Regions from separate parts of the Clostridium chromiireducens genome, predicted to be linked through region 1. Evidence: riboswitches for the same ligand, from Rfam matches in the RefSeq annotation. Region 1 holds a riboswitch; each other region holds the start of a gene.
The links. Region 1 has a riboswitch for lysine ahead of lysA (diaminopimelate decarboxylase). Riboswitches for the same ligand answer to the same signal wherever they lie in the genome.
Positions count from the first base shown of each region.

Region 2: another riboswitch for lysine. It lies ahead of D2A34_RS05430 (amino acid permease); the one in region 1 lies ahead of lysA (diaminopimelate decarboxylase).
Region 3: another riboswitch for lysine. It lies ahead of dapA (4-hydroxy-tetrahydrodipicolinate synthase); the one in region 1 lies ahead of lysA (diaminopimelate decarboxylase).

Region 1 covers NZ_QXDJ01000001.1:1,183,928-1,191,865, reverse strand. The annotation lists gene D2A34_RS04700 (beta/alpha barrel domain-containing protein) at 461-1,135, shown strand; lysine riboswitch at 1,310-1,478, shown strand; gene lysA (diaminopimelate decarboxylase) at 1,872-3,167, shown strand; gene lepB (signal peptidase I) at 3,598-4,152, shown strand; gene lepB (signal peptidase I) at 4,247-4,903, shown strand; gene D2A34_RS04680 (DUF3006 domain-containing protein) at 5,014-5,235, shown strand; gene ftsH (ATP-dependent zinc metalloprotease FtsH) at 5,299-7,464, shown strand; gene helD (RNA polymerase recycling motor HelD) at 7,857-7,938, shown strand, end outside.
Region 2 covers NZ_QXDJ01000002.1:27,001-34,938, reverse strand. The annotation lists gene D2A34_RS05450 (ABC transporter permease) at 1-307, shown strand, start outside; gene D2A34_RS05445 (amino acid ABC transporter ATP-binding protein) at 384-1,148, opposite strand; gene D2A34_RS05440 (amino acid ABC transporter permease) at 1,148-1,954, opposite strand; gene D2A34_RS05435 (transporter substrate-binding domain-containing protein) at 2,055-2,888, opposite strand; lysine riboswitch at 3,204-3,378, shown strand; gene D2A34_RS05430 (amino acid permease) at 3,534-4,967, shown strand; gene D2A34_RS05425 (APC family permease) at 5,076-6,914, opposite strand; gene hcp (hydroxylamine reductase) at 7,277-7,938, opposite strand, start outside.
Region 3 covers NZ_QXDJ01000009.1:128,319-136,256, forward strand. The annotation lists gene D2A34_RS24905 (P-II family nitrogen regulator) at 108-446, opposite strand; gene D2A34_RS24910 (ammonium transporter) at 587-1,828, opposite strand; gene D2A34_RS24915 (aminoglycoside phosphotransferase family protein) at 2,239-3,201, opposite strand; gene D2A34_RS24920 (SulP family inorganic anion transporter) at 3,372-5,027, opposite strand; gene dapA (4-hydroxy-tetrahydrodipicolinate synthase) at 5,306-6,181, opposite strand; lysine riboswitch at 6,336-6,502, opposite strand; rRNA gene rrf (5S ribosomal RNA) at 6,831-6,947, opposite strand; partial or broken rRNA gene D2A34_RS24935 (23S ribosomal RNA) at 7,083-7,938, opposite strand, start outside.

The sequences.
Region 1 (7,938 bases):
AAAAGAATTTATAATATATTGTTATAAACAATATACACACATCTGTGGATAAAAAGTGTGGATAATGTGGACAAACAGTAAATATAAATTTAACTTTAAGGAAAATGATAAAATAGTATAATAATAGTATAGAATTAAAAGAATATAGTCTATAAGTAGAGAGACTTTAGGATACTATTCTTATTAGGATACACTAATACATTTTCATAGGATGCTTAAATGAAGGATAAGTTATCTGCCATGGCCTATAAAACGCTATTAAAAATAGGATTACTTTAAGGTTAATGAATATGGTGAATACATATAAGATTATGTTTTGCTGATAAAGAGATTTTATGAGAGAGATATGAGTTACTGTAAAAATATTAAATTTAAATTATATAAGAGTGTATGATTTAAAATTATTATAAGTTGAATTGTAATTATTAAGTTTAATGATTATGGGGAGGGGATAGGATCTATGACAAGTAAAGAAGCTAAGTTTGTTCCGCAAATAAAAGGTACACTTAGAAATCATGTGATTGAAGTTCCAACGGTTATAAGAAATTGTGGTGGAATTAAGATTTTTGGAAAGAGAATAAAATCATTGTTATTTAGTACTGATGTTGCATTAATAAGGAATAGTAACGCTGATGCTATTATTGCGGTTTATCCATTTACACCACAGCCAGTGATTACACAAGCACTTGTGATGGCAGCAGATGTTCCTGTATTTTGTGGCGTAGGAGGAGGAATAACTCAAGGGAAGAGAGTAGTAAATTTAGCAATGGATGCAGAATTTAAGGGGGCCATGGGGGTAGTTGTAAATGCTCCAACAAGTAATGAAGTAGTAAGAAAAATTAGGGCCACCATAGATATACCGGTAATAGTAACTGTTATTTCGGAAGATGAAGATATTTCTAAGAGAATTGAAGCCGGTGCGACTATATTGAATGTTTCTGGTGGTAAAAAAACAGCTGAAATAGTTCGAAACATCAGAAAAATTTTTCCAGAGTTTCCGATAATAGCGACTGGAGGACCAACTGATGAATCAATTATTGAGACTATTCAGGCTGGGGCTAATGCTATAACATTTACTCCACCATCTTCAGCAAGCATTATGTGCAATCTTATGGATAATTATAGAAAAGAATAGAAAATATAATCCTACACTTGATGTATGAATAATAAAAAAAATGTTGATTTAAGTAAAATTTATGGTATCATATTTGTAACAGTTTAATAATATGATATTATAGTCATTAGAAGTCTAAAGAACCTATGGGTAGATAAGAAGTCTACTATTTAGATAGAATATAAATATAATATGACCTGGGGTAGAGGTGCTTTAATAAAGAGTAGGTATAAGTAGTTGGCAAACGATGATTTATGCTGAAAGGTATTACGGCCGAAGGAATAACTTATTATGCGGTAATTTATTTCTGGGGATTCATAAAATATGTGAATAACTGTCACGAAAGTGTTGAGCTACAAGGTGCATTTTAATTAACAATTTAAAATAATAATTTTGATTGTTCTATATTTGGAAAAATATTTAATAATTTAATTTTATAAATTGATAATTAATGAAATTAATATGCATACAAATTTAGCGTAATCTACCACTCGTCACAGACATATTCTGTGGCGTTTGTTTTTTGGGCAAAAATCATAATAAAACCAAAGAAGTAGGTAATTTCTTTTCGTGGAAAACATAAAAACTATCGTATAGATTTTTTTTATAATATTATTAAAGGGAGCTTAATGGCTTTCGATAACTGTTGCTTTTTAATCGCAGGATGAATAGAGGATACATGCCTTTATTATCACGGCTAGATTATTTAAAGATAAATAACTTGATAATAAGTATAATTAATTTGGGGGTTAGGCAAATGAAATTGTTTGGAACAATGAAAGAACAGGACAATCAATTAGTAATTGGGGGAGTTAGTTCTAAAGATTTAGTAAAAGAATATGGAAGTCCTTTATATGTATTCGATGAAGATTTGATAAGAGAATATTGTAGAGATTATAGAAATCATTTTAAATGCGAAGAAAACAATAATAGAGTAGCGTTTGCCGGAAAGGCATTTTTGACACTGCAAATGTGCAAGTTGCTAAAAGAAGAAAAAATGCATTTAGATGTTGTTTCAGGAGGAGAGTTATACACAGCTCATAAAGCAGGATTTCCACTTGAAAAAGTAATGTTTCACGGAAATAATAAGACATTAGATGAAATTCAGTTAGGTGTTAAATTAGGTGTAGGTAATTTTGTAGTAGATAATTGCTATGAAATGGAAATGCTAAATAATATAGCTAAGGAATATAATAAAGTACAGGATATTTATTTGAGAATAACACCAGGAATTGAGGCTCATACTCATGAGTATATAAAAACTGGACAAATAGATTCCAAATTTGGATTTGCACCAGTAGGTACAGTTATAGAAGATGCTATTAAGAAGGCTATAAGTCTGGAAAGTATAAATCTTGCAGGAATACATTGTCATATAGGTTCACAAATCTTTGATTTAGAACCATATGCAGATGCTGTGGAAATAATGCTAGAGCTTGTAAGAAACACCAAAGACAACCTTGGTTACTTAATAAAAGAAGTAGATTTTGGAGGCGGTTTTGGTGTATACTATACTAAGGATGATGAACCTAAGACTACTGAGGAATATTGCAAAACGATAATTAATAAAGTTGATGAAGTTTGTGCTAGAACTGGTCAAGAAAGACCAATTCTTACAATAGAACCTGGAAGAAGTATCGTAGCTAATGCAGGACTTACATTATATACTGTGGGATCAATCAAAGAGATTCCAGGTATTAGAACGTATGTATCAGTAGATGGAGGAATGACAGATAATATACGACCAGCCCTATATAATGCAGAGTATGAATGTATTCTTGCTAATAAGGTTTCTGAGGTTTCAGAAGAAACTGTGACCATATCAGGGAAGTGCTGTGAATCAGGAGATATATTATTAGAAAATGTTAAACTTCCACAAGTTGAAAGCGGCGATATTTTAGCAATAATGACTACGGGTGCCTATGGATATTCAATGTCAAGCAATTACAATAAGATACCGAAGCCATCAGTAGTAATGGTTAAGGATAATGAAGCAAGGCTAATTTGCAAGAGAGAATCCTATGAAGATCTATTAAAAAATGATATAGAGTAAATAAGTCTTTTACAAACTTATTTTTAAAAGGTTCCACATTGAATTATTATTCAATGTTGGTTTAAGGCATACTTTTAATGAATGCGCTTTTATTGATATTCTTTCCCAAGATTATAAATAGATAGAAGAGATATGCACTAATTTTTTGGATTAGTGCATATTTTTATTACAAAGTTATTTAAGAAAACTGAGTCTTGACACTAAAGTGTTTTTTTAATAAGGCAAAGTAAGACAAAGTAAAAATAAATATTAATGATAGTAAATCGTATAAAAGTTAACAACTTATAAATATTTTATTGAGAAAATTATGGTATACTAAAATGGTGTTGAAAAATAAAGCATAAAAATTACTAATAACACAGATAAGGTGAAATATTAATCATAGGAAAGTATATAATTATTATTAATTATATGATATGGAGGCAATACTGTGGCAGAAAATAATGAAGATGAAGATTTGAAGCGCAAAAAACTTAGAAAAAAGTCAATAATAAAGGAATGGATAATCGATATAGCTGTTATTGCTTGTATAGGATTTTTAGTTTATCGTTTTGTAGGTTATGGTGTTTGGATTACAAGTGGATCCATGATACCAACATTGGAAGTTAAAGATAGGCTTATTGTAACTAGGGTTTATAGTCCAGAGAGTTTAAAAGAAGGAGATATAGTATTATTTAAAAATGATGAATTTAAAGGAGATATATTAATAAAAAGATTAATAGGACTTCCAGGTGATAAGATAGAAATCAAAGAAGGTGTTGTTTTTAGAAATGGCGAAAGGCTTCAAGAAGACTATGTAATAAATAATAATATATCTAATGGAGTTTTTGAGGTGCCAAAGAACAAGTACTTTTTTCTAGGTGATAATAGAGCACACTCTGATGATTCAAGATATTGGAATAATCCGTATGTAGATGAATCATATATAGTAGGAAAGGCTAGAATGAAATATTATCCAATAAAAGACTTTGAGATCTATAAATAATATATTAGTTATAAAATTTAAAATAAAATCGTAAATAATATTAACCTAATATGTAATTTTAGATAAAGCAATCTTGATAAAAGGGAGAGTATTGATGAAAGAAAATGATAATGCAATGGATTCAAATGATACTAGTAATAGTTATGATGATGTTGCTAGTACAACAGATGTTGATAAGTCTGAAGATAACAATAAGAATGATAGTCCATTAGAAAAAGGGTTCCTGGTATTTTTTACAGCAAAAGGCGGTTTCTTTAGAGAATGGGTAATTCCAATATTAGCAGCCATAGGAATAGCATTATTAATAAATAAGTTTTTAGTTTATAATGTTTATATACCTAGTGAATCAATGGTACCGACTCTAAATGTTGGTGATAAGTTAATGGTAACTAGAGTTTATGATACGAGTAAAATCCAAAGAGGAGATATCATTGTATTTTATTCGGAAGAGCTCGATGAGATACTTATAAAAAGAGCAATAGGACTTCCAGGAGATCATATTGTAATACATAATGGTATAGTTAATATAAATGGGGAGGATATTAAAGAAGATTATGTAAAAAATAATGAAAAGCTCAATAAGGTACTCGAATTTGACGTACCTGAAAATAAATTTTTCTTTTTAGGTGATAATAGGAGTCGTTCAAATGATGCTAGAAGATGGATTAATCCATATATAGATGCATCTAACATCCAAGGGAAAGCTAGAATTAAATTTTATCCATTTAAAGATTTTGGAAGGTTAACTTAATAGATATTTCTAGGAGTCTTAATATAATTTATTTAGGTGCTTAATTAAGGAAACTCGGTTCACATTCCCTAAGCTTGGAATTAATTTATAAAGTGAAAAGAGGATGTTAAATGGATGAAAAGTATATAATAGATAGAGTAGAGGGTAATTATGCAATAGTCGAAAAAGAAAATGGAGATATGCATAAAATATCTCTAAGCAGCATTAAAGGCGGCTTTAAAGAAGGAGATATTTTAATTAATAAAAATGAATATTTTGAAGTAGATGAAAATTTCACATTAACTCGAAAAAAGCAGATAGATGAAAGTATGAAAGATATGTGGGAAGAGTGATCTAATCTATGAATATTATTAATAACAAAGAATATTAAATGAAAATTAAGGGAAGGTGATTAGATGCAGAATAATAATAACGGAAATAACAAAAAGAATAATAAAAATAAGAATTCTATTACTGTAGCAATTACTTATTTTCTAATAGCTTTTGCATTTTTAATGGCATTCAATTATGCCAGGGATACAGCTACGACAAAGGAAATCAATTATAATGAATTCATAAAATTATTAGATGAAAAACAAATTTCAAAAGTCACCATAACTAGTGATAATTTATTAATAACACCAAGTGAAAATAACACTGAATATAAAGGAAAGACTTTATACACAGCAAATGTAAATGATGAGACGTTAATAACAAAGTTAAATGCGGCTGGAGTAGATTTTACAGGAAAAAATCCTAAAGAAACTCCTATCATGAATTTTGTGCTTACTTGGATACTGCCTATGGTACTTATTTTCTTCATGTGGAGATTCCTATTTTCTAAAATGGGAGGCGGCGGAGGCGGTGTCATGGGCATCGGTAAGAATAACGCCAAAGTTTATATGGAAAGTGAGATAAAAGTAACATTTGATGACGTTGCAGGTCAAGAAGAAGCTAAGGAATCTTTAAAAGAAGTAATAGATTTCTTAAATGGCCCTGGTAAATACACAGAGATTGGTGCTAAATTACCTAAAGGTGTTTTACTTGTAGGACCTCCAGGAACAGGAAAAACGTTAATCGCGAAGGCTGTAGCAGGAGAAGCTAAAGTGCCATTCTTCTCACTCTCGGGTTCAAGCTTTGTTGAAATGTTTGTTGGAGTTGGAGCTTCAAGGGTAAGAGAATTATTTAAAGATGCAGTTGCAAAGTCGCCATGTATTATATTTATAGATGAAATTGATGCAATTGGTAAAAGCAGAGATAATCAAATGCAAAGTAATGATGAAAGAGAACAAACTTTAAATCAATTACTTTCTGAAATGGATGGATTTGATTCATCTAAAGGTATAGTTATACTTGGAGCTACAAATAGACCAGAGATACTTGATAAAGCATTACTTAGACCAGGTAGATTTGACAGAAGAGTTATAGTTGATAGACCAGACTTTAAGGGAAGAGAAGCTATACTTCATGTCCATGCTAAAAACGTAATGTTAGGTCCTGATGTAGACTTATCTGAGATAGCTAAAAGCACTCCAGGTGCTGTTGGAGCTGACCTTGCAAATATTATTAATGAAGGTGCTTTAAGAGCCGTAAGAAGAAGAAGAAAAACTGTTCTTCAAGAAGATTTAAGAGAAGCAGTTGAGGTAATAATTGCTGGAAAAGAAAAGAAAGATAGAATCTTATCACCAAAGGAAAGAGAAGTTGTTGCTTTCCATGAAGTAGGTCATGCACTTGTGGCTGCTTTACTTAAAGGTGCAGATCCAGTACATAAAATAACAATAGTTCCTAGAACTATGGGAGCATTAGGTTATACTATGCAGCTGCCAGAGGAAGAAAAATACTTAACCTCTAGAGAGGATATGATAAATCAAATAACTGTAATGTTAGGTGGTAGATCAGCTGAAGAAGAAGTATTTGATTTAGTTTCCACAGGAGCTTCAAATGATATAGAGAGAGCTACTGGGCAAGCTAGAAGTATGGTTTCAGTCTACGGTATGAGTGAAAGATTTGACATGATGGCTTTAGAATCAATACAAAATAGATATTTAGATGGTAGAGCTGTTAGAAACTGTAGTGAAGAAACATCAACTCTTTTAGATGAGGAAACATTAAGAATCATAAAAACTGCTCATCAGAATGCAAGAAAAATCTTGAGAGAAAATAGAGACTTATTAGATAAGATTTCAGAAGTTCTTTTAGAAAAAGAAACAATCTTTGGAGAAGAATTCCTTGACATGATATATGAAAAATATCCAGAGATGAAAGAAGAAAGAGAAAAAGAAAAGTCAGAGAATGAAAAGAAAGTAAAAGAACTAGCGGAAAGAAGAGCTAAGAAAAATTCTTTAGATGTTGTTATAGATGATAAAGCTGGTACAAAGTCAGAAATTTCAGTTGATGTAGTAAATAAAAAAGATGAGACCGCATCTGAGAATAAAATTGCATCTGGTGGGCAAACTGAAGATATGAGTAAAATAGATGAGGATTCTAATAAAAAGAATGAGAATCAGGTTAAAGCTGAGGATAAAAGTGAAACTAAATACCAAAGCAATATGGCTGATACCGAATCTAATAATAATCTATAAACAAAGATTTATAAATAATAATATTCCATAAAATTGTATATTATTATAAGTTAAGATATATTATTAAAGAAATGCACAATGGGGATATAGGCTAAAGAAAGTTTTAGCTATACATTGTGCATTTTATAATTCTTAGGATATAATTAGTTAATACTTTGTCAAGGGAAGGGAGAACGCGTCTTGTACCTTTTTACTCAATCAATATTCCTTAAGATGGTGAATAGATGAAAAAGCTCTTATAAATAAATGAATTTATAAGAGGATTATAATAGACTATCTAGGAAAAATCATTAAGGTGAATAAGTTATATAAAACCAATAAATGAGTCTCTTGATTTGATGTTTTATTACTGGCAAGAGGACTCATGTTAACTATATTTGGAGGTCGTAATTATGGGTAATCAAATAGATTTTTTAAGAGAAGAAGAAAAACTAAAAGAAATCTTAGAAATATTAAATAATGAAATTTTAAAGT
Region 2 (7,938 bases), on a different contig from region 1:
CTTGGTTCAATTCATTAAATTTATTACTATGATTTATGCATCAATATCAATTGGTCACTTATTTAGCAAGCATAGAATTCTTTCAGCTTTTGGCGCTTTCATAGTATTAAATTTAATTACAACAGCAATTTCATCAATTGTAGGCATCACTTTTTCATTAAGTAATTGGAATCCATTTAATAATATTCACTCTTTCGGTCCAGTTCATTTACTTTTAATAGGTGTAATTATTATTAACTTAATATTCTTTGCTGCCTATTTTATAATAACTCACTATATATTGAAGAATAAATTAAACTTAGAATAGGTAAATTGATTAGTAAATCCATTGAAAAATAAAAAACTCCCGACTATAGATATTAAATCATTGTCGGGAGTTAATTTTAATTGTCCATAAATCTTGATAAGAATTCGCGAGTACGCTTATTTTTAGGATTATTAAATATAACTTTAGGGGTGTCATCTTCAACAATAACTCCCTTTTCCATAAATACTGTTCTAGTAGATACATCTCTTGCAAATGCCATTTCGTGGGTTACTATAATCATAGTCATCCCTTCACTTGCAAGTTCACGCATAACTGCTAAAACTTCTCCTACCATTTCTGGGTCTAGAGCACTAGTTGGCTCATCAAATAACAAGACTTCCGGCTCCATAGCAAGTGCACGAGCGATTGCTACTCTTTGCTTTTGCCCTCCAGAAAGTTGATGAGGCTTTGCATTTATGTATGGGGCCATTCCCACCTTTTTCAAATACTTCATTGCAATATTATTTGCATAATCCTTGTCTTTCTTTAATACTTTAGTAACTCCAATCATGCAGTTATCAAGTACTGTCATATTACTAAATAAATTAAACTGTTGGAATACCATTCCAACTTTTGCCCTGTAGCTAGTTATTTCTTTACGTTTACTTAATATATTCTCTTTGTCATGTAATATTTCACCTGAAGTAGGGGTCTCTAGCATATTGATACATCTAAGAAGGGTTGATTTTCCTGATCCTGATGCTCCAATAATACAAACTACATCTCCTTGATTTATTTTAAAATCAATATCTTTTAAAACTTCGTTATTTCCAAAAGTTTTTCCTAAATGGTTGATTTCTAATATAGGAGAATTGCCATTCACATTTTCGATAGCTTCCATTATTGTTTCCCTCCCTTGATTTTAATAGTTGAACTATTTTCAGTAATTTCTCCTGACATATAATCACTTGTTACTAATTTATAGCTATCCGGCCCGTCCATTTTCTTCTCTATAAAACGTAATAAGCGAGAAACAGCCAAATTCATAACAAAATAAATTACACATATTATAAAGAATACTTCAAAGTATTTGTAATAAGCACCTGCAGCTGACTTACCTGCGAAGTATAGCTCTGTTACAGATATTACGTTCAATACAGATGTATCCTTAATATTGATAATTAGGTTATTACCTATTTGAGGCATAATATTCCTCAATGTTTGAGGAAGTACTATATATAGCATAGTTTGAAAATGTGTCATTCCAATTGCCTTTGCACCCTCGGTCTGCCCCGGATCAATTGACGCTATACCACCACGAACAGTCTCTGCCATATATGCTCCTGTATTAATTGAAACAACTAACAATCCTGCTGCCAATGGAGACATATCAATGCCGAATACCTCCATAGCACCATAAAATATAACCATAGATTGTACAATCATTGGTGTGCCTCTAAAGAATTCTACATAAGCGGTCAATATCCATTGCACACCTTTTAAAAGACCACTTTTAATTTTATTAGCTTCAGGATTTACCTCAATAGTTCTTACTATACCTACCAAAAAACCAATAATACACCCGGCTATCGTACCAATCACAGCAATTAAAAGTGTATATAATGCTCCTTGTATAAATAAAGTGCCATACTGTTGTAAAAGATACCAAACCCATTGAAAAAATCCCTCTGGTAAATTTGATGTCATATTATTTTCCACCTCACCAAAAATATATTTTACCATTTGAAATATCTAATTAAAAAAGGAGGCTAATACATATAAACCTCCTCTTTATTTATTATTAGTATTATTTTGATAATGGTTGAACTTTTATAGCCTCTTCCATCATTTTATTACGTTCTTCTTCTGAAATTTCTGAAAGTGCTTTATTTATCTTGTCAGTTAATTCTTTGTTTCCTTTTTTAATCGCAATTCCCATGTTAACATCTTCATCAGAAGCTTTAAATCCTTTATCACCTTGTAAATCAAGCATAACTAAATCTGGATTCGAGTAAGCTGCTGCCATAGCTGTTGGCTTATCTACTGCAACAACATTTACCTTTCCTGATGAAAGTGCAACTATTAATGATGGAACTGTATCCATAGCAGGCTGAATATTAGCATCTGGAATTTGCTTTAACATGTCATACCAAACTGTATTTAATTGAGATGTACAAATTGCTCCCTTTAAATCTGCAATGCTTTTTGCATTTTCATAAGCAGTACCTTTCTTAGTAAGAGCCACAATATTAGCTTTATAGTATGGATCAGAAAAATCTACAGTTTGCAAACGTTCAGCTGTGATACTTTGACCTGCTATTGAGACATCAATTTTTCCTGAATTTACTCCCGGAACTAATCCATCCCATTCCATTTTATTTATTTCGACTGTGTAACCTATTTTGTCAGCAATTTTTTTAGCCATCATAACATCATAACCATTGGCATATTCATTGCTTCCTTTAATTTTAACTGCTCCATTAGCATCATCTGTTTGTGTATAATTGAATGGCGCATATGCAGCTTCCATTCCTACACGTAGCACTTTTTCATTACTTGCATTCTTAGAACCACAACCTGCTAATACACCAACAGTTGCAACACATAAGACCCCAGCAATTATTTTTTTTAATCTTTTCATAATGTATCCCCCTATATTTAATTTTCTAAAAAAATAAGTCAACCTTCCTTAATAAAGTTGACCCCATTGTCAATAACAAGCATTTCTATACTGAATTATACTCGCAGCCTATATCGTTGTCAATTAAAATACTTTTGGTTGATTTTACTAAGCATTTGTTAAAATATTCATCAATACATTAATAATATATCAACTAAACCGCTTTGTTCTTATTTCAGTAAAAGTGATATATTTTTAATTTTTATATTAAAAAATTAAAAATATTGACATAACTCCAGTTATATTAGATAATTATATGTGAAATAATAGATAGATAACTAAGATAGAGGCGCGAAATTTAAAAGTAGTATTGCGGAGGTAAGCTTGATGATGTGATACGAAAGGATCTTTCGCCGAAGTAAATAGTTAATTGCTTTAATACTATTTGCTGGGCTTATGTAAAATATGCATAAGACTGTCACGAATTATTTTGTGGAGAGCTATTTTCAATGTAATTATACGATGGTTTATAATATTTTTTATAGAATATATAATTTTCGTATTTATGTCATGAGTATGCTCTCATGGCTTTTTTTATTTTTATAATGTTTATATTATCTTAGTTGCTTACCTATGGAATTATAAAACCATACTGGAGGAGAAAAAATGGGTGAACAAAATAACGAATTAAAAAGAAGCTTAAAAGCAAGACATTTGAATATGATTGCTATAGGCGGATCTATCGGTACTGGTATATTTCTTGCTATGGGTGATACTTTACATCAGGCTGGACCTGGTGGTGCACTTGTAGCTTATGCATTAGTCGGAATAATGGTGTATTTTTTAATGACAAGCTTAGGGGAGATGGCAACTCATATGCCTATTCCAGGATCTTTTAGTTCCTATGCTAATAAATTTATTGATCCTGCACTTGGGTTTGCACTTGGATGGAATTATTGGTATAACTGGGCAATAACAATAGCAGCTGAAATGGTTGCTGGTTCTTTGTTGATGAAATACTGGTTCCCAAATGTAAACGCGCTATATTGGAGTATATTGTTTTTAGCAATTATAGTAGGATTAAACATTTTATCATCAAAAGCATATGGTGAATCAGAATACTGGTTTGCTGGAATTAAAGTTGTTACTGTTCTTGTATTTATTGTAATTGGTGTTTTAATGATCGTAGGAATAATGGGCGGAGAACAAATAGGATTCCATAACTTCACTCTAGAAGATGGGCCTTTCCATGGAGGAATTACGTCTATATTCTCTATATTCTTAATCGCTGGTTTTTCATTCCAAGGTACAGAACTTATAGGAATTGCTGCTGGTGAGAGTGAAGATTCTGAGAAAAATATACCTAAAGCTATAAAATCAATATTTTGGAGAATATTAATATTTTACTTAGGAACAATAATTGTTTTAGGCGCAATAATACCATTTACTGAAGCTAGTCTTGATACCAGCCCATTTACAATGGTATTTGAAAGAGCTGGTATAGCAGGTGCTGCTTCATTGATAAATGCGATTATATTAACTTCTGTATTATCTGCTGGTAATTCTGGTATGTATGCATCAAGTAGAATGCTTTATGCGATGGCTAAAGAAGGTATGGCACCTAAAGTTTTTGCTAAAACAAATGAAAGAGGCGTGCCTGTAAATGCTGTACTTTTAACTACATTAATTGCTTCTGCCTGCTTTTTAACAGGTTTATATGCAGAAAGTACCGTTTACGTTTGGTTAGTTGCGGCATCTGGTCTTGCTGGATTTATTGCCTGGGTAGGGATAGCAATATGTCATTACAGATTTAGAAAAGCATATGTTCACCAAGGTAAAGACTTAAATGACTTAAAATATAAGGCTAGCTTATATCCATTTGGTCCTATATTAGCATTATTAATGTGTATTATTATAATAATAGGTCAAGGATATTCATATATTACTCCTGAGGCGATTGATTGGAATGGATTAATTGCAGCATATATAGGCCTTCCTTTATTTATAATATTATACATAGGTTATAAGGTTAAATACAAAACTAAAGTTATTCCTTTAGATGATGTTGACGTAAGTTATTCTAATAAAAAATCTGCATAAATATATAATTTTTGTATGTGTATATATCCAAGCAAAAATTATATTCCATAATAACAAAAAAATGAGAGTACCAAAATAGCTTTGGTTACTCTCATTTTTTTATATAGGCTATTCATTAATTATATAAGGTACGGTAATAATTACTACATTTCTCATCTTTAATATAGCTCTTCGAAGTAGAATCGATGTTTGATTATGGAGAGCTTGATGCCACCATTTATGTATAATAAATTGAGGCATTACTACTGTTATAACTTCATGGGTTTTTAGCTGTTTATGTTTCTCTTCCACATAAGCAAGCAATTTTTCATTGACATTCCTATATGGTGCATTCTCTATTATGAGTGGCGCTCTTATTCCTAATCTATTATATTTTTCAATTAATTTTTTAGTTATCTCTTCATCTGTACTCACGTGATAAACCTCTATATTTTCTCCAACTGTTAAAGCATAATTTAAACTCTTAATAAAAGATTTATTTATTGTTTGGACCGGAACAATAACATATTTAGTTATAGCTTCCCTTACAATTAAACTTTCTAAATCTGTTTCAATTCTTAAATTTTCCCTAACTTTTGTATAATGCCTTCTAACCCTAAGCATTCCTACTACTAAGATTGGTATACATATAAGTACAACCCATGCACCATGTTTAAATTTCTCAATTCCGATTATTATGCATGTTACTGCAGTAACTGTGGCCCCTAATCCGTTTATAAAAGCTTTATGCCTCCAATTTCCTTCTCTGCTCTTTGTCCATTTCTTAAACATCCCAAACTGTGATAAAGTAAATGATATAAATACTCCGACTGCATATAGAGATAACAATACATGTGTACTTCCGTTAGCAATATAAACTAAAACTGAAGATGCTAGAAATAATAATACTATACCATTGGAAAAACTTAATCTAGTTCCTCTTTTGCCAAGCTGTCTTGGCACATATCCATCTTTAGCTAGTATTGAAAGTAGTAAAGGCAAATCTGAAAATGCAGTATTAGCCGCAAGTGTTAAGATAACAGCAGTTGTAGCTTGTACGACAAAAAACATTAGGCTGTTCTGACCAAAAACCTGAATAGCTATTTGTGCTATTACTGTAATATCTTCCCCTGGTGACGCTTTATACATTGTTGAAAGATATGATATTCCACCAAATATAAGAAAAACAATGCAGGCAAGTGTGCCTAATACGACTTTAGCATTCCTTTGGGCTGGATTCTTAAAATTTGGTATCCCATCACTTACTGCTTCTATTCCTGTTAGAGCTGTACACCCTGAAGAAAAGGCTTTTAGGAATAACAATAAAGTCAAATCTCCAGTAGCTTGAGGTATTGTATACAATTGCACTGGATTTTCTTTTAACACCAAAACTTTGAAAATTCCTGTTATTATCATAATCATTATTGAAAATATAAATAAATATGTTGGTACTCCAAAAAACTTTGATGAATCCCTTATTCCTCTTAGATTACCTAGTGCGATTAGACCAATTACAAAAATGGCTATTAACGCCTGATGTGGTAATAATGCTGGAATTGCTGATGTGATTGCAGCTGCTCCCGCACATGTACTAACAGCGACAGTTAGAAGATAATCTATTATTAAAGAAGATGCTGCTACAAGACCAGGCAATTTACCTATATTTTGACTCGCAACAATGTAAGATCCTCCTCCATGGGGAAAGCTATCGATTATTTGCCTATACGAAAATACAATTATCCCTAATAGTATCGTAATGGAAATAGCTATTTCTATCATTGATGCATACGCACGCATACCAAGTACAGGTATAAGGACTAGTAATATTTCTTCACTAGCATAAGCCACTGATGAAATAGCATCGCTCGATAATATCGGAAGACCCCACAAAACATTAAACTTTTCTTCTGCTAATTCAGTAGTTTTAAGAGCCCTTCCTATTAATAGTGATTGAATTTTTTTAAACATAGTTATTCCCCCATAATATTTAAAACTAACCTCATATTATAAAATCACTACCTAATAATAAAAATGAATGTATTTTCCTTTTATAGTAAGTATTACAATAATACAGATTATATTCTTATTAATGTTTATTGTAAATATCTCAGTGGATCACTAATACGTTTTCATTCGAATTTATTTTCCGACTTTTTTTCTATGGTTTGCCTAATGCTTTGTATTATTCTATTCTAAACTTACTTCTTAAATAATTATTGAATAAATTTTTAATAAAATAAAAATACCTTTAGGCATTTCTTACATTTAGAAATACCTAAAGGTTATATTAATTGTTAATTCAAATTATATGAATTATTAAATTTAGAATTCTATTTTAAGAACATTGCCATATCATCTTCAACATTTGTGATTCCACCTATACCAAAGCTTTCTACTAAAACTTTAGCTACATTTGGTGAAAGGAATGCTGGAAGTGTTGGTCCTAGGTGAATATTCTTTACTCCTAAGTATAATAGTGATAAAAGAACTATTACAGCTTTTTGTTCATACCATGCAATATTAAATGCTATTGGTAATTCATTTATATCTTCAAGGGCAAATACTTCTTTAAGTTTTAATGCAATTACTGCTAGTGAATAAGAATCATTACATTGTCCTGCATCTAAAACTCTTGGGATTCCACCAATATCTCCTAAATCTAATTTGTTATATTTATATTTTGCACAACCCGCTGTTAATATAACAGTATCTTTTGGAAGAGCTGCCGCAAAGTCTGTGTAGTATGATCTAGCTTTTTGTCTACCATCACATCCTGCCATAACAAAGAATTTCTTTATAGCTCCAGTTTTCACTGCTTCTACTACTTTATCAGCTAATGCTAACACTTGATTGTGAGCAAATCCACCAACGATTTCTCCTTCTTCTATTTGAGTCGGAACTGCACATTTTTTAGCTTGTTCAATAATTGCTGAGAAATCTTTCTTTCCGTTTTCATCGGCAGCAATGTGAGCACATCCTTCAAATCCTGCTG
Region 3 (7,938 bases), on a different contig from region 1:
TGTTAAATTTCACTAATTAAATCATTATTAGTTATCATAACAATAAATTGCTCTCTATTAATATATTATATAATTTATGAAAGTATGGATTTTTGCATATAATATTCTTATAGTGCTGTATTTCCTCTTTCACCAGTTCTTATTCTTACGCATTCTGCAATATCAACAACAAATATCTTTCCGTCTCCAACTTCCCCTGTTCTAGCTATTGATGTAATTAATTCAATAACATCTTCCACTTTATCATCTTCTACTGCTATTTTAACTTCTATTTTAGGTAAAACATTAGTTGTTATTTCTGTACCTCTATGATACTCCTTCCAACCACGTTGTTGACCACATCCCATAACTTGACTTATAGTTACACCATTTATATTGTTATTCTTTAATGCATCTTTAATTTCTTCAAGTTTTGAAGGTCTTATAATCGCTTCTACTCTTTTCATAATATATTTCCTCCCTAATTATCTGCATGATATATATTTTTAGAAATGTATATCTGAAATTATACCACAAATCTCTTCAATCTAGTTATCTATTAATATATTGATGCAGTATTATTTAGTGCTATTATAGCATTTATATCCTAGTCTAATCCATTGAATGCTGGATAAGCAGTTTCACCATGTTCAGCTACATCAAGACCATCAGCCTCTTCTGAACCTTCAACTCTAATAGTCATAAATAATTTCATAACTTTTATGATAATAAATGTCATGACTGCTGCAAAAATAACTGTTATTACTATACCCTCTATTTGAGCAATTAATAGATTAATATCCCCAAAGAAAAGACCATTCCATTTTGCTACAGAGTTAATTGCTGTTTGTCCAAATAATCCAGTTGCGATTCCTCCCCAGATTCCACCAATTCCGTGGCATCCAAAAGCGTCTAACGCATCATCATATCCGAATTTTGCTTTTACTACGCTCATGAAGAAGAAGCATATTGGAGAAACTATTGCACCTATTACAATTGATGACCAAAGTGGAACAAATCCTGCTGCTGGTGTAATTGCAACTAGTCCTACAACTGCGCCTGTCGCTGCTCCTAGTATTGTTGGTTTACCATGTTTTATTTTTTCAATAAACATCCATGAAAGTAATGCTGCTGCTGCTGCAGTATTTGTTGTCATGAAAGCATGTACAGCAAGTGGACCAGCATTTAATGCACTACCAGCATTAAATCCAAACCATCCGAACCAAAGTAATGCTGCTCCAAGAACTACAAAAGGAATATTGTGTGGTTTATATGACATCATTCCATAACCACGTCTCTTACCTAGCATTATACATGCTACAAGTCCTGAAACTCCTGAACTTATATGAACTACATCTCCACCTGCGAAGTCTACTGCTCCTAAAGAACCGATTATTCCGCCACCCCATACCATGTGAGCTAGTGGATAATATACTAAAAGTGACCATAATCCTATAAAAATAAATAGTGCTGAAAATTTCATTCTTCCTACTAAAGATCCAGTTATAAGTGCTGGAGTAATTATTGCGAACATCATTTGAAATGCTGCAAAAAGTTCATGTGGTATAGTAGGTGCAAGTGCTGAAGGATCTGCCCCAACTCCATTGAATAGGAAGAAATTTAGTCCACCTATTACTCCACCAATATCATCGCCGAATGATAATGAATAACCTATTAAAACCCACATTATTGATGCTAGTCCACAAATAAAGAATGAAGACATCAGTGTATTTAAAACATTTTTTCTACGCACCATTCCTCCATAGAAGAATGCAAGCCCCGGTGTCATTAAAAGTACAAGTGCTGAACAAATTAATAAGAAACTGCTATCGCCAAAATTAATTTCCATAAAAAATCCCCCTTAAAATCAATAATTTCTTGAATAATAATAATCCTTTTTTTGAAATTTCTTTAAATTATTCAAATAATTGTAATCAAGAAGTAATTGAGCTCTAATACTTCTACAAGTTATCTTTGTAAATTAATTTACTTAATTTATTACGACATCGTAATTCTAAATAAAAAAACGGTGCTTGTAAAACATACCTTTTCTTTGTACGTTTCACAAACACCGTTGTTTATATTTTTTAGTATATTCTCTTAATATAAATTTGTCAATATATTTTTAAAAAATTATATTGATTGTTATTTTTTTTTCATTACCTTATAATGACATAATTTTAGACATCCTATATTACAATTTTCATTTATATTAATCAAACTGGTAAGACATTATATTATATTTTATTCTTAATCTTATTAGCTTGATAATAGAGTTATATTATTGATTAATATATCTTTTATATTTGAATATTTGTTTGGCATATTGCCTTCTCCATTTATTAATTGAATCAGATTTGCTAGATCTCGAAGTTTACTTATCTCATACCAATCATTTGTAAGCTTATAACTAGAAATTTTATTATATTCTTCTTCAAAAACTTTTATCATATCTTTACTAAAATACTCTTCATATCTAAAAAACTGTCCGATATCTGCTAAAGGATGTCCAGCCATTGCAAATTCCCAATCTATAACTCCACCTAGTTTATTATCCTTAATCAAAATATTTGTTCCTTGAAAATCTCCATGAACTAACCTAATATCATTATCTAGTTTATTTAGTATATGACCATTTTTATTCACTATGTATAAAATTTTATGCACTAAATCTTTTCCTAGACGCTCTTTAGCTTTACTACCCATGAATTTTTCGTACCATAGTATTAAAGGTGGTAATTCATTTACGACTTTCAGATTTTCATCTAAAAAACCTGCCTTCTCAAATTTATAGCTATGTATTTGTGCTAAAAACTGTGCAACATCCTTAATAAAATTATTTTCTATACTATAGCCTTCGCTTATTGCTTTACCTATTGTCTTTCCTTGCATGTATTCATAAATTGCATATTCCCTATTTTGTATAATCTCATTGTTCCCAACCTTGTAAATAGTAGCAACATTAACTAACTTATCTTCTTTTAATTTAGCTAATAATTTAATTTCTTTCTTATAATTTTGCTCTTTTGAAAAAAATATCTTTAGAATATATTTTTTCTCTGGTATATTTGTATCTACGATATAGTTGGTCGTTCTGCAGCCTTCATTTATCGGAATTACATTAGTAATATAATCATTCTCTAGTATACCTTCAAGCAATTCCCCAATTATATTATTATCAATTTTCAGAAACGGAAATGTTCGCTCCCATCCATATTCCATAAGCATACCTCATCTACTGCATATAATTTTTATCGAGTCTAATTATAATATATTTTACTACATATGTGTAAATACTAAGTATTTAAGATTAGAAGCATATATTAAGAATCAATGATAGTTAAGTATATTATTTCCCCGGTAATATCTAATAAGTTATGTCAACTACTATTCTACGATGCTTCCAAATGTTTCACATAGTCAAACGCTTTTTCTATTGCTTCTGTCTTAGTTTCATAGATATTTATCTCACCAATCTTAACCACAAATCCCATCTTGCTTAACACCTTCATTGGTTGATCTTGTACATGAGTTAAACAAAGCCTTATATCTAGACTTTTGCAATGTTTTAATAATTTAGTTAGCGCATCTATTCCCGAAGCATCCACTGCATGAGTATGGCGCATATCTAAAATGACAACTTCAATAGAAGCCTCAAGTCCTTTCATTTTAGAAATAAATTCTTGTACTACTCCGAAGAATATTGGACCATTGACTTGGTAAACATGTATCTTTCCACCTGCTTTTTCTAATACATTTGATATACTGTCATCAAAAACGCCTTCATCAACTAAGTTCCTTATTTCAGTAGTATCAGAGACTCTCTTCATAAATAAAAACATAGTCATAATCATTCCAATTCCTATTGCAACTACTAAATCAAATACAACTGTACATGCAAATGTTACTAATAATACAATCACATCGCTCTTAGGCGCTTTTAATAATGCTTTGAATACTCTCCATTCACTCATGTTATAGGATACTATTATAAGTATGGCTGCTAGTACAGTCATTGGTATCATTTTAGCTAATGGCATTAGCGCTAGCATAGTCATTAATAACACAACTGCATGAACCATTCCTGCTATTGGACTTTTCCCATTTGACTTTACATTCGCTGCAGTTCTTGCTATAGCTCCTGTCGCTGGTATTCCCCCAAATAATCCACTCGTAATATTAGCTATTCCTTGAGCAACAAGTTCCATATTAGAATCATGCTGATCGGATATCATGCCATCCGCTACTGTTGCCGATAATAATGATTCTAACGCCGCTAGAATAGCAATTGTCATAGCTGGCGCAAATAATTTATTTATTATATACATGTTCATATTTGGAAATACAGGTGTTGGCATAGTTGATGAGATTTCTTGGAACCTACTTCCTATAGTTTCTACTGGAATACTAAAAACTTTTACAATAATAGTTATTATAATTAATGCAATCATAGATCCTGGTATTGTTTTATTAACCTTAGGCCATATTGCCATTATTGCTACAGCTCCTACTCCCAGTATTAGTGACCATACATTAATGGATTCTATATTGGTAAAATAAAATTGCCACTTTTCAAAAAATTCTGCTGGCACATTATCAATATGTAATCCGAGAAAATCCTTAATTTGTGTGGACATAAGTGTTACTGCTATACCAGCAGTAAAACCTATAGTTATTGTTTGTGGTATGTACTTAATTAATGAACCAAATCTTAATAATCCCATTATAACTAAAATTATTCCTGCCATTACCGTTGCAGTAATAAGCCCATTCAATCCGTATTCTTGAATAATTGAGTAAATTATAATTACAAATGCCCCTGTAGGGCCACCTATTTGAACTTTGCTGCCTCCTAAAAATGATATTATAAACCCTGCTAATATTGCCGTTACAATCCCCTTATCTGGAGATACCCCTGATGATATTCCAAGAGCTATTGACAATGGCAATGCTATTACAGCAACAATAAATCCAGCTATTACGTCTTTCATAACTTGCCCTCTTGTAATTTCCTTACTCTTGATCATAGAAAAAAACCTAGGCATCATTTTAAATCACTTCCTTGTTAATTTTTTCACTCTTTATATTACTCCTAATTTGTATAGTAGTCAAAAAATACGTTTACAATTCTTATCTTCTCTATAATCCTTATAGATATTATTCATAATAGTTAATAATAAAAGAGGAAGCAATTACTACTTCCTCTCTCCTGACCTTTTATAAATACTAAGAATATATTTTATAATCTTCACAATGCTATCTTCTTGTCCTTATTGATATTAATTTTCTACTTTCTTTAATCATTCCTAATAATTATATCTCTATATTATAATGCTATATTTTCCAACATCTTATCTAATTTATCTTGAAGTTTCTTTGTAACATTTACTAATGGAAGTCTAACTTCATCAGAATCTATTAAACCTATCTTATTTAGGCAATACTTTAGTGGTGTAGGATTAGGTTCTGAAAATAGAAGAGGTATCATGCCATGTATCAGCTTCCATTTATCCAATGCTTCTTGATGATTATTCTCTTTTACTAAATTATATATATCTATAAATTCCTTAGTTCTTAAATGAGCTGAAGCCATTATTCCTCCCTGTCCACCAAGCGCAAGTGTTGTATAAAAATACGCATCCTCTCCTGTCAAAATTGAAAAATCTTTTGGTGGATTTAATAATAATTCTGTTGTTTGCTTCATATTTCCGCAGCAATCTTTTATACCGATTATATTCTTTAGCTGTGATAATATCTGTACAGTATCATTCTCAATATTAGTTCCAGTCCTATACGGTATATTATATAGTATGATATCTAAGTTAGTTGATTCTGATAAAGCTTTAAAATGTTCGTAAATGCCTCTTTGATCGGGTCTTGAATAATATGGTGCTACAGATAGTATGCCATCTACGCTATGCTTTTCTACTATCTTCGACATTTTAACTACTTCACTTGTATTATTTCCTCCCAATCCTACATACACCGGCACCCTATTATTATTATACTCAATAGTCTTTTCTAATACTTTCTCGTACTCACACGTAAGAATGGTAGGTGATTCTCCAGTTGTTGCTAGTGGAATAATTCCATTTGCACCTTCTTTAATATAATGATTGATCATTCTTTCGTAAGATTTAAAATCTACCTTTCCATCCTTAAATGGTGTTATTAATGGTACTAGTACCCCTTCTACTTTCATTAATCTGCCAACTCCTAAAAATTATTTTGTTAAATAAGAAAACCCGTTAGTAATTTATACCAACGGGTAGAGTTAATCGCATAAAACTTGTACAAAACTAAATTATAATAATATTAGAACTTCCATTGTAATACTATCATCTATAGTTTTATCAAATCCTTGTAGCTCTCCACTTTCGTGACAGTTATACATATATTCTATGCATAACCAGAAATAAATCTTTGCATAATTCAAATCTTCGGCCATAATACCTTTTCTCATCAATCACCGTTTGCCAACTCACGATGAGTACTCTTTATTACTGGCGCCTCTACCTTAGGTTTTCGTTATTAAATTACTCCAATTATATCACTTAAATAATTATTTGTAAATGATATACCATCTACTACACATTAATCAAAGTTCTCAAAGGATTTTTACTTTGTATAAGATGAGAATTTTAGGAATCTACAAGTATTTTGATGTAATTATTATATAAACATGTCAATTTAAAAATATCCACATTAATAAGAAATAATCCACATGCATATTACAATACATTGTGGATTATTTCTTATTTTTCTCTACCCAAATATTTATTTATATAGTAATCATAAGAACTTTTTTACTGTAAATAAAAAAGATAGTCATTACAACTATCTTTTAAGTTACCTCGCAACGTCCTACTCTGCCACACAATCGCCCGTGCAGTACCATCGGCGCTATAGACCTTAACTTTCCTGTTCGGAATGGGAAGGAGTGTTACCTCTATGCCATCATCACGAGATGCTTGTTCATTCCAAATCTATGATTTGGTCTAATGAACTGTACTCCTCAACTACGTTGAGTGAGCTTCCTTTGAAAGCTTTGTTCTTTCAAAATTGCACATAGTATTTTTAATGTATTACAACTTGATTATTTATTGGTCAAGCCCTCGACCTATTAGTATCAGTCAGCTAAATATGTTACCATACTTACACCTCTGACCTATCAACCTTGTAGTCTTCAAGGGGTCTTACTAGCTTACGCTATGGGAAATCTAATCTTGAGGTGGGCTTCACACTTAGATGCTTTCAGCGTTTATCCCTTCCCGACTTAGCTACCCAGCTATGCTTCTGGCGAAACAACTGGTACACCATAGGTCAGTCCATCCCGGTCCTCTCGTACTAAGGACAGCTCCTCTCAAATTTCCTACGCCCGCGACGGATAGGGACCGAACTGTCTCACGACGTTCTGAACCCAGCTCGCGTGCCGCTTTAATGGGCGAACAGCCCAACCCTTGGGACCTACTTCAGCCCCAGGATGCGACGAGCCGACATCGAGGTGCCAAACCTCCCCGTCGATGTGAACTCTTGGGGGAGATCAGCCTGTTATCCCCGAGGTAGCTTTTATCCGTTGAGCGATGGCCCTCCCACGAGGTACCACCGGATCACTAAGCCCGACTTTCGTCCCTGCTCCACTTGTAGGTGTCGCAGTCAGGCTCCCTTCTGCCTTTGCACTCTTCGAACGATTTCCGACCGTTCTGAGGGAACCTTTGGGCGCCTCCGTTACATTTTAGGAGGCGACCGCCCCAGTCAAACTGCCCACCTAACAATGTCCTGTCACCAGTTTCATGGCATCCAGTTAGAACTTCAATACTATCAGGGTGGTATCCCAACAACGACTCCACTAAGGCTGACGCCCTAGTTTCCCAGTCTCCCACCTATCCTGTACAGACAATACCGAAATTCAATGCTAAGCTACAGTAAAGCTCTACGGGGTCTTTCCGTCCAATCGCG